3 linked regions of the Anaerocolumna chitinilytica genome follow. Each later gene encodes a partner of the first gene's protein in a complex. Links are inferred from orthologs where the notes say so. Each region holds a gene or a part of one and is shown in the gene's direction. Other genes may lie near its edges.

The links.
Region 2: the proteins of bsdcttw_RS21705 (region 1) and bsdcttw_RS08520 are in contact, whole or in part, in an NMR structure (PDB 2LRK), measured with the Escherichia coli proteins. The link is inferred for Anaerocolumna chitinilytica from one-to-one orthologs.
Region 3: the proteins of bsdcttw_RS21705 (region 1) and bsdcttw_RS04425 are in contact, whole or in part, in an NMR structure (PDB 1J6T), measured with the Escherichia coli proteins. The link is inferred for Anaerocolumna chitinilytica from one-to-one orthologs.

What each region holds. Positions count from the first base shown.
Region 1 is NZ_AP023368.1:4,988,808-4,993,038, reverse strand. What follows is about bases 888-3,857. They hold bsdcttw_RS21705 (HPr family phosphocarrier protein), read left to right. Parts: upstream 888-2,228; coding sequence 2,229-2,486; downstream 2,487-3,857. Other genes in these bases: ptsP (phosphoenolpyruvate--protein phosphotransferase), read left to right, coding at 2,537-3,857; bsdcttw_RS21710 (PTS fructose transporter subunit IIABC), read left to right, coding at 888-2,194. In the rest of the region: pfkB (1-phosphofructokinase), read left to right, coding at 1-226; more of bsdcttw_RS21710, read left to right, coding at 269-887; more of ptsP, read left to right, coding at 3,858-4,174.
Region 2 is NZ_AP023368.1:1,966,118-1,970,213, forward strand. The notes cover bases 546-3,380. They hold bsdcttw_RS08520 (PTS lactose/cellobiose transporter subunit IIA), read left to right. Parts: upstream 546-1,724; coding sequence 1,725-2,036; downstream 2,037-3,380. Other genes in these bases: bsdcttw_RS08515 (BglG family transcription antiterminator), read right to left, coding at 546-1,452; bsdcttw_RS08525 (PTS sugar transporter subunit IIB), read left to right, coding at 2,029-2,337; bsdcttw_RS08530 (PTS sugar transporter subunit IIC), read left to right, coding at 2,349-3,380. Outside these bases: more of bsdcttw_RS08515, read right to left, coding at 1-545; more of bsdcttw_RS08530, read left to right, coding at 3,381-3,605; bsdcttw_RS08535 (6-phospho-beta-glucosidase), read left to right, coding at 3,715-4,096. UniProt on the Escherichia coli protein: The phosphoenolpyruvate-dependent sugar phosphotransferase system (sugar PTS), a major carbohydrate active transport system, catalyzes the phosphorylation of incoming sugar substrates concomitantly with their translocation across the cell membrane.
Region 3 is NZ_AP023368.1:987,534-991,660, forward strand. The notes cover bases 541-3,406. They hold bsdcttw_RS04425 (PTS mannitol transporter subunit IICB), read left to right. Parts: upstream 541-1,219; coding sequence 1,220-2,593; downstream 2,594-3,406. Other genes in these bases: bsdcttw_RS04420 (DUF1284 domain-containing protein), read left to right, coding at 541-908; bsdcttw_RS04430 (BglG family transcription antiterminator), read left to right, coding at 2,731-3,406. Also shown: bsdcttw_RS04415 (HD domain-containing protein), read left to right, coding at 3-500; more of bsdcttw_RS04420, read left to right, coding at 510-540; more of bsdcttw_RS04430, read left to right, coding at 3,407-4,127. UniProt on the Escherichia coli protein: The phosphoenolpyruvate-dependent sugar phosphotransferase system (sugar PTS), a major carbohydrate active transport system, catalyzes the phosphorylation of incoming sugar substrates concomitantly with their translocation across the cell membrane.

The sequences.
Region 1 (4,231 bases):
GATTTCGGAGAAAGGTGAGGTTTTTGAAAGCCCGGCACCAAAGGGCAGGTTAGTCAATGCAGTAGGAGCAGGAGATTCTATGGTGGCAGGTTTTCTGGCAGGATGGCTGGAGTCAGGAGACTATGGGAAGGCTTTTCGTATGGGTGTTGCAGCAGGAAGCGCCAGTGCATTTTCAGAGTTGTTTGCAACCAGGGAGCAAGTCGATGAATTGTTAAATCAGATATAAGTTGTTTTTGATTCGGACGTAAAGATGCACAGGAGGTAAAGAATGAGAATCTCAGAGTTATTAAGCAAAGAGAGCATAGCACTGAAAGCAATGCCAGCTGATAAGACGGAAGCGCTGGAACAGGCAGTCACATTGATGGTGAAAAGCGGAAAAATAAGTGACAGAGAGCAGTATATCAAACAGGTATTTGAACGTGAAAAAGAAGGCACCACCGGAATCGGAGAAGGTATTGCCATTCCCCATGGTAAATGCCAGGGAGTGAAAACCCCGGGACTGGCGGCTATGGTTATCCCTGAGGGTGTGGATTTTGATTCCCTGGATGGAGAACCGGTACATCTGCTGTTTCTTATAGCGGCACCTAATTCCAGTGATAATGTACATCTGGATGTACTGAGTAAGTTATCGGTACTGCTGATGAATGAGGAATTTGTAGAGAGACTAAAGAAGGCGGAATCAACAGAAGAATTTTTACAGGTAATTGATGATGCAGATGAGGAGGCTCCTGCTAGTAATGAAGTCCCACAGGAGCTGAAGGATACTAGTGACAGTAAAAGTTATACCTTTAATATTCTAGCTGTTACCTCCTGTCCTACGGGAATTGCTCATACCTATATGGCTGCAGAAGGGTTAGAAAAGGCAGCCAGGGCTAATCAGTGCTTTATCAAGGTGGAGACCAGAGGCTCAGGCGGGGCTAAAAATGTTCTGACAGAAGCAGAGATTGCAAAAGCAGACTGCATTATTGTAGCAGCAGATGCCAAGGTACCCATGGAGCGTTTTGACGGACATAAAGTCATTGAATGCCAGGTGTCTGATGGTATCAGTAAAGCGGATCAACTGATAAAGCGTGCTATGAAGGGGGACGTCCCTGTATATCACGCTGATAATAAAGGCTCACAGGAAGCAAGGACTTCATCTGGAGGAAATTCATTGACACATCAAATCTATAAGCATCTTATGAACGGTGTATCCCATATGCTCCCCTTTGTAGTTGGCGGTGGTATATTGATTGCTATTGCTTTTTTGATTGATTCCATGTCCATTGATATGACAACAGTATCCGGTGAAGTCAGAGCAAATTTTGGATCTATAACACCTGCTGCTGCGTTGTTTAAGTCCATCGGCGGAGCCGCCTTTGGTTTTATGCTGCCGATACTGGCAGGCTATATTGCCATGAGTATTGGAGACAGGCCAGGTCTTGCTGTAGGTATTATTGGCGGGTATATTGCAGCACACGGTAAGTCCGGATTTCTAGGTGCTTTGGTGGCCGGGTTTTTGGCAGGTTATATTATAGTACTTTTACGCAAGCTTTTTGACAAGCTGCCGGAAACCATAGAAAAGCTGGCGCCGGTTTTACTTTATCCGCTTATCGGTATTCTCTTAATCGGTTTAATTATGACCTTTGTAGTGGAACCGCCTATTGGTTTCCTTAATACCGCCTTAAATAATGCCCTGACGGGTATGGGGACAAGCAGTAAGATTCTGCTTGGAGCTATTGTGGCTGGTATGATGGCTATTGATATGGGTGGACCTTTTAATAAGGCGGCTTATGTATTTGGAACAGCATCTATCGTAGCAGGCAATTATGATATAATGGCGGCTGTTATGATTGGTGGTATGGTACCGCCTTGTGCCATTGCTTTGGCATCGCTGATATTCCGAAGTAAATTTACCAAAGCAGAGAGAGAAACTGCTCCTGCCAACTTTATTATGGGATTGGCTTTTATAACAGAAGGAGCGATTCCCTTTGCTGCTGCTGATCCCTTAAAAGTATTGCCCTCCTGCATACTTGGTTCAGCATTTGCCGGAGCTCTCTCAATGGGATTTGGCTCGACTCTTATGGCACCTCATGGGGGAATCTTTGTATTTCCTGTAGTTGGACATCCCTTTCTGTATCTGATGGCATTAGTTCTTGGCACACTTGTGGCAGCCGGTATGCTGGGGCTATTAAAGAAAAGGATAACTGATTAAATTACGGAAACAACATTAAAAGGAGAAAATATAGATGAAAGAATTTAATCATATCATTGCGGATCCGGAAGGTATTCATGCAAGACCTGCCGGAGAATTGGTAAAATTATTAAAGGAATATAAATCCGTTGTTACTATTAACATGAATGGGAAAAGTGCGGATGCCAGAAGAATTTTCGCGGTTATGGGACTTGGTGTAAAACAGGGACAGGAAATACTGATAACAGCTGAAGGTGAGGATGAGGCAGAAGCCGTTGTTGCATTGGAGAGTTTCTTTCAGAATAAATTGTAAGTTAGGTTATCTTCTGTTGAATGAAATAAAGTCTGGAAAGGGGAAAATAAATGCAGACATTTCATGGAAAAAGTGTATTTGGCGGTATTGCTATTGGCAGAATACTTATTTATAAAAAGCAGGAACAGCAGGTAAAAAGAAGTAAAATTACTGATTGCGATGCGGAAATACGCCGTTTCAGAGAATCCAGGGATAAAGTAATTGAACAGTTGAAAGGACTTTACGAAGTAGCGTTGAAGAAAATCGGAGAATCAGAAGCGGCTATATTTGAAATACACCAGATGATGCTGGAAGATATGGATTATAACGAATCCATCGAGAGTATTATCATAAGCCAGGAGGTAAATGCAGAATATGCCGTAGCAGCTACGGGAGACAATTTTGCACAGATGTTCTCGAATATGGACGATGACTACATGCGTGGAAGAGCTGCAGATGTTAAGGATGTATCTGAACGGCTGTTAGGCAATCTTACCGGGAATGAGAATGGTTGTTTTTCACTGGAAGGACCCTCAATTCTTGTGGCGGAGGATTTGGTTCCCAGTGAGACCGTGCAGCTCGATAAGGAAAAAGTTCTTGCTTTTGTTACTGTCAAAGGCTCTGTCAACTCACATACGGCCATATTAGCCAGAACAATGAATATCCCCGCCTTGATTGGTGTTGAATTATCAGAGGAAGTAATGGGCCAGATGGATGGAAAGATCGGTATTGTAGATGGCTTTTCGGGCAGTTTCCACCTGGATCCGGAGGAATCTCTGAGCATTGAATTGCAAAAGAGAATGAATGCGGAAGATGAGAAAAAAAGACTTTTGAAAGACTTGCGCGGCAAGGCAAATATAACCCTTGACGGTAAGGAGATTAAACTCTATGCCAACATAGGCAACAGTAAGGATTTGGCGATGGTGCTGCAAAATGATGCCGCGGGAATTGGGCTGTTCCGCAGTGAATTTATATATCTGGAGAAAAAGGAATATCCTACGGAGGAAGAGCAGTTTACCATCTACAAGACTGTAGCGCAGACAATGGCAGGCAAGAAGGTCATTATCCGCACATTGGATATTGGTGCAGATAAACAGGCAGATTATTTTAAGTTAGATAAGGAAGAAAATCCAGCTATGGGCTGCCGAGCTATCCGTATATGTCTTACCAGACCGGAAATCTTTAAAACACAGCTGCGTGCTCTGTTCCGCGCAAGCGCTTTTGGAAATATTGCCATAATGTATCCTATGATTATTTCCGTCGAGGAAGTACGAAGGATTCGTGAGATAACAAAGCAGGTAGAGGAAGAACTAAATGAGCAGGGTATCGCTTATGGACTGGTGGAACAGGGGATTATGATTGAAACTCCTGCAGCTGTTATGGTGAGTGAAGAACTGGCAAAAGAGGTGGATTTCTTTAGTATTGGCACCAATGATCTTACTCAGTATACTTTGGCAATTGACAGACAGAATCCGCAATTGGATGAGTTCTATGATGCCCACCATCCTGCCGTGCTCAGGATGATTCAGATGGTAATTGAGAATGCTCATAAAGCGGGGATATGGGTAGGAATCTGTGGCGAACTGGGAGCAGATGCAGAACTTACTAGCACATTTCTTAAAATGGGAGTGGATGAGTTGTCTGTATCTCCCGGATACATTCTGCCTTTGCGAAAAATTATAAGAGAGACGGATGTAAGTAAACTATAATGGAATTAATGATTAAGAGGGTTCATATTATCACAAAGTTTTAGTGATAATTGGACC
Region 2 (4,096 bases), 3.0 Mb from region 1 along the record:
GATACTTTCAATGACGGAAGTTATAGCTCCGATATCTTTATTTCCCATCTGAACCGGAATCTGTATCAGGGGAACAGACGGATGAGGAATAATCGGAATTGTGGAGATAATAAACTGATAATCCTTGTAGTTTATTATTTCATCGGAGGAAGATATGACTCCGGCGATAATGATGTCATCTTCAAATATCATACCAATCTTTTTTACCAGATTCAGATGAATGGAATAATATTGCGGGCACACAATTAATACCATGACCTTATTCATCAATGCCCGCTGCTCTTCAATCAATACACCGATATGCAGGGCGATATAAGCAATCTCATCTTCGGATAGAATACAGCCTTCCCGCTGGTTGATGATATCAGCGATAAAAACAGAAACATCGTATATAAAAGGACAGGTATTCTTTATGGTCAAAAACTGCGGATTGCGCAGGTGGATATTATGCTTTAACCTTACCAGCATATTACGCAGATGCAGTGCAAAGCGAAGGATAAAATCCTGGCTGTTTAGATTAAAGCGGTAAGTGTTACGTACTTTATTCTGAATTAATTCTATTAACTCATGGATTTCAGGCGTAATGACATCTTCTAACGAAGTTTTCTTTGAATCCATCAGATTTTCAGGTACCACCTGGGACATTAGAAGAAGTGATAAATCATAAATATCGCCGGAGGTAAGGGTGATGTTAAAATACTGCTTTATCTCTTTTGCCATTTTCTCCATAATTTCCAGGATGAAGGGAGCAATGATGTCGTCCACATTCTCAGGCAGGGATTCCTTAGAGCTTGCTCCTTCTCTGGAACGCTCCATCGTAATACCTACATGGAGGATAAAATTCATCAAAGCAAAATCATCGATAAATAATTGATGCTTTAACAGAATATCCGTGATAATATGCTTTACTATCTTAAGGTCAAGATTCGGCAGATAAACCTGTAAGGATTCAAGATTGCAGCAGAAATCCTTTGTATCCTCATAGATTAGATGGGATATTAATTTTTTCTTATTCTTTTCGGAACCTTCAATACTTCCGATATTGTTTTTGCTCTTAAATACTAAATCAAATTCACCCAGCTTGGATTTCAGCCTGCTGATTTCGTTGGTCAGGGTCAAAGGAGAGATACATAGGTCCTCCGCCATTTGATCCAGATTATAAGAAAGCCCTTCCATAATTAATTTCTTTATGATATAAGAAATCCGTCCTTCTGAATTCTGCGGAATAGAGGAGGGTGAGGTATTAAGAATCTGAGAAGCCAGAGAAAAGTTCTCCAATAGGAAGCCATTGCGGGAAGAGGCAATAATATCCGGGTAGGCTGAATTTAAATCAGCAATGTAAGATTTTACACTGCGTACGGAGTAACTTAGAGCAACGGAGATTTCAACGGCGGTAACCCATGATTTCTGCTGGCTTAGATAAGTTAATACCTGATATTTTTTATCTTTCACTCAAATCCTCCTTTCTACATGACTTTATAAATTAGGATACCTATCTGACAGTCTACACGATTTTGTGAATTGGGATACATATCCTCATTCTCCTCGATTTTAAGAATTAGAATATCTTTTTACAATTTTATTATATAGAATCCCAAAATTAAAGCAATGGCAACGATTGCACTTTAATAGTGCAAATCCTGTAATAGAAAATTATGAGTAAAAAAATATAATGTATTCATAAGGTGTTGCACAAACACGAAAAAGGGAAGGAGGATATGCTCATGGACGGAATTGAGAAAAGCATGGAAATCATTGCGTATGGCGGCGAAGGCAAGAGCCTTGCTATGCAGGCAATACAAAAAGCAAGAGTAGGAGCCTTTCTGGAAGCAGAAGAATTACTGAAACAAGCAGACGAGGCCATTGTGAAATGCCACCAGCAGCATAGTGAATTACTGTTTTATGATGCAGAGCATAATGATTTACAGATTTCAATGCTTTTGGTGCATGCCGCAGACCACTTGACGAGTGCTGACATTATTAGAGAGATGGCAGAAGAAATCGTTCATATGTATAAGGAGATTAAAAATGTATAGGATAGCATTGGTATGTGAAAATGGTGCCAGTACCGGGATGGTAGTACGTAAAATGCAGGCTGCAGCTGAAAAAAAGGCAATAGAAGCAGAGATAAAAGCGTACCCATTTACACAACTGGAGAATTTTATTGAAGAAAAAGATGTAATATTGTTCGGACCCCAGCTGGCGTATAAGTTAACCCAGGCAAAGAAGACTTTTGAGAAATATGCAGATAAGATGGAAACCATAAGTCCGGTGGATTTTGGAATGATGAACGGAGAAAAAATACTAAACGATGCAATTAAGATTGCCGACAAATAAAGGAGAAAAAAATGAATAAATTAATTGATTCATTGCAAAAAGCTTTGATGCCGTTAGCAAATAAGATCAGCGCAATCAAATTCTTAAGTGCGTTGGGAGCTACGTTCCAGATATTGCTGCCAATTATTATGATTGGTTCCTTTTCCTGCCTTGGTGCGTTTTTAAATATTCCTGCCTGGCAGAGCTTTGTAACCGGCACAGGACTCGCTTCTGTATTCATGACAGTTCAGTCCCTGACGCTTAGTATAATTACGCTTTACATAGCTTTTGTATTGCCGTATCAATACGCAACCAAAATTGGAGGAGCTCCTCTTTCCAGTGCAATCACAACCTTTATGACTTTTCTTTTGGTTACTCCTACGGAACTTTATACCAACATTCCCGAAAAATGGTTAGGTTTCCCCGGTTTATTTACCTGCATGATTATTACTGTGATTGTAGTAAGACTTAGCAAGCTATTGGTTGATAAGGGCTTGTATATCCATATGCCCGATGGCGTACCCCCTATGGTGGAAGAGTCTTTTAAAGCGATGCTACCTACATTAATATTTGCTGTTGTGGGTATAACAATCAATGTTTTAATGGCAAAGACCAGCTTTGGAAGCATTCATCAGGTGATTTATACCTTTATTCAGACTCCTTTACAGAGCTTTGGCCTCTCCTTCCCGGCTTATCTGTTTGTACAGGTTCTGTCAACCCTGTTTATGTTCTGCGGTATTCATGGAAATGCGATTTTTAGTATTATTTCTCCTCTTACCATGAATGCATCTGCTGAAAACCTCAGCGCATTGGCTGCAGGAACACCGCTGCCTCATATTATAATCGATTCCTTCTCCGTATTGTGCCAGCCCGGTGGTATCGGCGGTACTTTCGGACTTGCATTCCTGATGGCATTTGCAGCTAAGAGCAAGAGAATGAAGACTTTGGGAAGATTATCAATTGTACCTGCTATCTTCGGTATCAATGAGCCCCTGTTATTCGGTATTCCCATTATGTTAAACCCTTTATTATTCATTCCTTATGTTTTGAATCCAATCATTTGTACCTCCATCAGTTATATTTCTATCGCGGTTGGGATTACACCCAGACTTACCGGAACAACGGTTAACTGGACAATGCCTACGATTATATCCGGCTTTCTTGCCCAGGGTATTCCGACGGCAGTACTTCAGATCATATTAATTCTCATTACTACGCTGATTTGGTTCCCGTTCTTTAGACTTGTAGACAGACAGATTGTAAAAGAAGAATCCGTAGCAGCAGAATAGTAATTAAATATAAATTTCAAGGGGCTGTCGCAAAGTAAGCTCTGTGCAGTATGGCAAGCCATATCCACAGAGATACCTATTGCGGCAGCCCATCACATAAGGAGAGACGATGTCAACATTACAGAATAACTTTTTATGGGGAGGGGCAGTGGCTGCAAACCAATGTGAAGGGGCTTATTGTGCTGATGGAAAAGGCATCAGTTCGGCGGACTGTATTACAGCAGGCACGGTCGATAAGGCTAGAGTGTATACGGACGGTATTGTGGCAGGGGAAAATTATCCAAGCCATGAAGCCATTGATTTCTATCATCGCTATAAAGAAGACATTGCAATGTTTGCAGAAATGGGCTTTAAGTGCTTTAGGACCTCCATCAGCTGGTCCAGGATTTTTCCTCTTGGCGATGAAGCAGAACCAAATGAAAAAGGTCTTCAGTTTTATGATGATTTATTTGATGAATGTTTAAAATATGGGATTCAGCCAGTTGTTACGA
Region 3 (4,127 bases), 4.0 Mb from region 1 along the record:
CTATGAAACAAATCGGTGATGTTATTCATGAAATGATTGAATATTATGCAGGAGATGTAAGGAGAATCAATCATTTTCTTAAAGTGTATGCTTATGCGAAAACCATAGGAGAACTAGAGGAGCTTGACAAGGAAACCAGAGAAATACTGGAGGTTACAGCAGTTGTCCACGATATCGGTATTAAGGTAAGTGAGAGAAAATATAACAGCAGTGCGGGAAATTATCAACAGATTGAAGGCCCTATTGTAGCAGAGCCAATGCTGGCAAAGCTGGGATACGAAAAAGCTTTTATTAAGAGGGTATGTTATTTGATAGCACATCATCATACCTATACTAATATTACAGAAAAGGATTATCAGATATTGGTTGAAGCAGATTTTCTTGTAAATTTGGATGAAGATAAGGCTTCAGAGGTTACGATTAATAATGTATACCGGAATATTTTCAGAACGGAAACAGGAAAAGCAATTTTGCAGAATGTTTTCCGTTTGAAATTGTAGGGGTAAGAAGTGATAGACTTAAGACCACATCATGGTATGTGTATCGGGCAATTCAAAGGCTATGGCTACAGCGAAGATTTCGTCAGGAATATGACAGCGGTTGTGAATATGCTTTTTGAAAACCCTGAGACATTGGTTAGACTGGTAGTGACAGGAGATTGTATCTGCAGCAGCTGCCCTCATTTAAAGGAAGAAGGCTGCACTTCGGGTCAGAAGGTTATGGAGTATGACAGAAAGGTTTTAATGCTATGCGGACTACATGAGAATGAGGTTGTAACCTGGCGCGGATTTGTCAGTCTTGTGAAAGAATATATTTTGGATAAAAATAAACTGCCGGAAGTATGTACAAATTGTAGCTGGCTTTCAGTTTGTCTGGACTGTCAGGGCTTTCGGTATGAAAAAGTGTGAAGAATACATCGTATTTTTCACACTTTTTTTATGCAGTAGTGCAGAATGTCTGCAGTTTGCAGGGATACACTTTAGCAGGAATATGAATTTCAATTATTCTTTTTTGTATATAGTGCTTTTATCCTAAGCAAAAAGCACAAAATATCTTGCTTTTTAACCGTGTCATTATTGATTAGTGACAAAAGGTATTTTTATTAAGTTGAATAATAATAGGGGAATCCTTTATAATAAAAATATCTTAAGAAAAGATTGGCCAATCGCTTCTTAATGTCATATGCGAAATCCATTACGATTTAAAGAGAGGGTATGAGATGAAAGAAAAAATTCAATCATTCGGCAGAGCGTTAAGTAGTATGGTTATGCCTAACATCGGTGCTTTTATAGCATGGGGTCTTATAACAGCACTGTTTATTTCCACCGGTTGGGCACCTAATGAAAAATTATCAGGGCTTGTAAGCCCTATGGCAACCTATCTATTACCTTTACTGATCGCTTATACCGGCGGTAAGAATGTTGGCGGAATAAGAGGCGGTGTAATGGGTGCTATTGCAACCATGGGTGTTATTGTTGGTGCAGATGTACCTATGTTCTTAGGAGCAATGATTATGGGACCTTTATCCGGTTACATAATCAAAAAATTTGATAAACTAATTGAAGGTAAAGTAATAGCTGGCTTTGAAATGCTGGTAAATAACTTTTCCATCGGTATTATAGGCGGTATTCTGGCTGTTATTGGATTCCTTGGTATCAGCCCCATCGTTGCAGGACTTAATTCTGTAATGGAAGCAGGTGTTGGATTCTTTGTAAATCACGGAATTCTTCCTTTGGTAAGTATATTTATTGAACCTGCAAAGATATTATTCTTAAATAATGCAGTAAATCATGGTATTTTATCACCTATGGGTATGCAGCAGGCTTCAGAAACCGGTAAGTCTATCTTCTTCTTACTGGAAGCTAACCCTGGTCCTGGACTTGGTATTCTTCTTGCTTATTGTATCGCGGGCAAGGGAAATGCTAAGAGTTCCGCTCCTGGAGCAATAATCATCCATTTCCTTGGTGGTATTCACGAAATTTACTTCCCTTATATATTAATGAATCCTATTTTGATTCTGGCAGCAATCGCAGGTGGTGCAAGTGGAGTAGCAACTTTAACACTTACAAAAGCAGGTCTTGTCGGACCCGCTTCACCCGGAAGTATCATTGCCGTTCTTGGTATGACAGAAAAACACAGCTATGTAGGTGTTATTCTTTCCGTATTGATTGCGTGTGCGGTATCCTGTGTAGTTGCAGTTCCTCTGTTAAAGATATTTGGCAAAGAAGAAGATCTGGAAGCTGCCCAGAAGATGATGAAAGAAATGAAGAATGCTTCCAAAGGCATTCCGGCAGCTGATACTGTAGCTATAAAAGGCGTAAAAAATATCGTATTCGCTTGCGATGCAGGAATGGGTTCCAGTGCAATGGGAGCAACCATATTACGTAAAAAACTTGCAGCAGCAGGACTTGGTTCTATCAATGTAGTTCACGCATCTGTTTCTTCCATACCGGAGGATGCACAGATCGTTGTTACTCATGAGGAATTAAGAGAGCGTGCAGCTCATAGCTGCCCGAAAGCAAGACTGGTGTTAATCAAGAATTTCATGGCAGCACCTGAGTATGATATGTTAGTGGAAGAATTAAAAGCTTAATAATTGAAATAAAGAAACGGACAGGGGATTGCAGGATATCTTTCGGGGTATTTTGCAAACCCTTAGTTCCGGTTTATAGAATTGTAATTATACAGCAGTTGTGGAATAAGAAAAAGTCATGGAAAAGAGGGTCTGATATGATGTTATCTCCGCGCCTCATACAATTGTTTACGATACTTCTGAAAGAAGAAAGGCCAGTCCCTGTTCAAAAACTGGCAGAAGATGTGAAGGTAAGCAAACGAACCGTTCAAAGAGAATTGGATAATACCGAAGGTTTCTTAAAAAAGTACGGACTTCGCCTTAGTACCAAAGCAGGTACCGGTATATGGCTTGAGGGAGAGAAACACAGTAAAGACTTACTAATGGAAGAACTTGAGTCAAATGAAACCATAGATTTTATCAATAAAGAGAAAAGGCGAACAAGCCTTATTCTGGAGATTCTAAAAGACAGAGAGCCAAAAAAGCTCTATTACTACAGCAACATACTTGGTGTCAGTGAAGCAACCATCAGCAGTGATATGGAAGCGATTAAGGAATGGTTTGAACGATTTGATCTGATGCTAATCAGAAAACAGGGATACGGAGTAACCCTTGAAGGTACGGAAAGAAATTATCGCCTGGCAGTGAAGCGTTTTCTAGACGAGAACACAGATGACTTAGATATCAGAGTGGCAATCGGTGAGAGAAAATGGTCTGTTCTGGGAGAATTTTATGAGAAAGAAAATAAAGGTATTTTTCAATTAATAGATTATAAGGTTTTAGAGCAGGTAGTACAGTGTCTTAGCAGCATCATGGATAAAAAACTTATCAAGCTTACGAATAGTTCCTACTGTTCCCTGGTGCTTCATATCACCATAGCTATCATGAGAATAAAAAGTCAGGATGTCCTTTCTGCTGATGCAAAAGAAACTGATAAAATAATATATCATGAGGATTATGAGCTTGCTTTAAGAATCGCAGAATCCCTGGAAAAGGAGTTTTATATAAGGATACCGGAAGCAGAAATAGCTTATATCCTGCTCCACATCAGTGGTTCCAAACTCCAATCCATCGACATAAATGCAGATATGGATAAAGGAAAAGTGGTCAGTGAGGAATTACTGGAGCTTATTAATGAATTAATAGATATCTATGATAAAGACAATGCTTACGAGTTAAAGCAGGATGAAGAATTTGTTATTGGGCTGTTAGCACATTTAAAACCAACCTTTATACGGCTGAAAAATGGGCTATCCATTACCAATCCCCTGTTATCACAAATTCAGGAGACTTATCCTGACATTTATGGGAAATGCCAGGAGGTAGGTAAGTACATTGAGAAGAAATATGGCTTTACTGTGCCGGAAGACGAAGTCGGGTACCTGGTTATGCACTTTGGGGCCGCAGGGGTAAGACTTCAGGATAAGAAAGAGAGTATTCGTAAAGTGGATTTAGGTATCATCTGCGTCAGCGGTATCGGAATTTCAAGACTGATGCATTCCAAACTTAAGAATTTTCTCAAAGACCGGGTTCAGATATACACTTATGGAAAAGA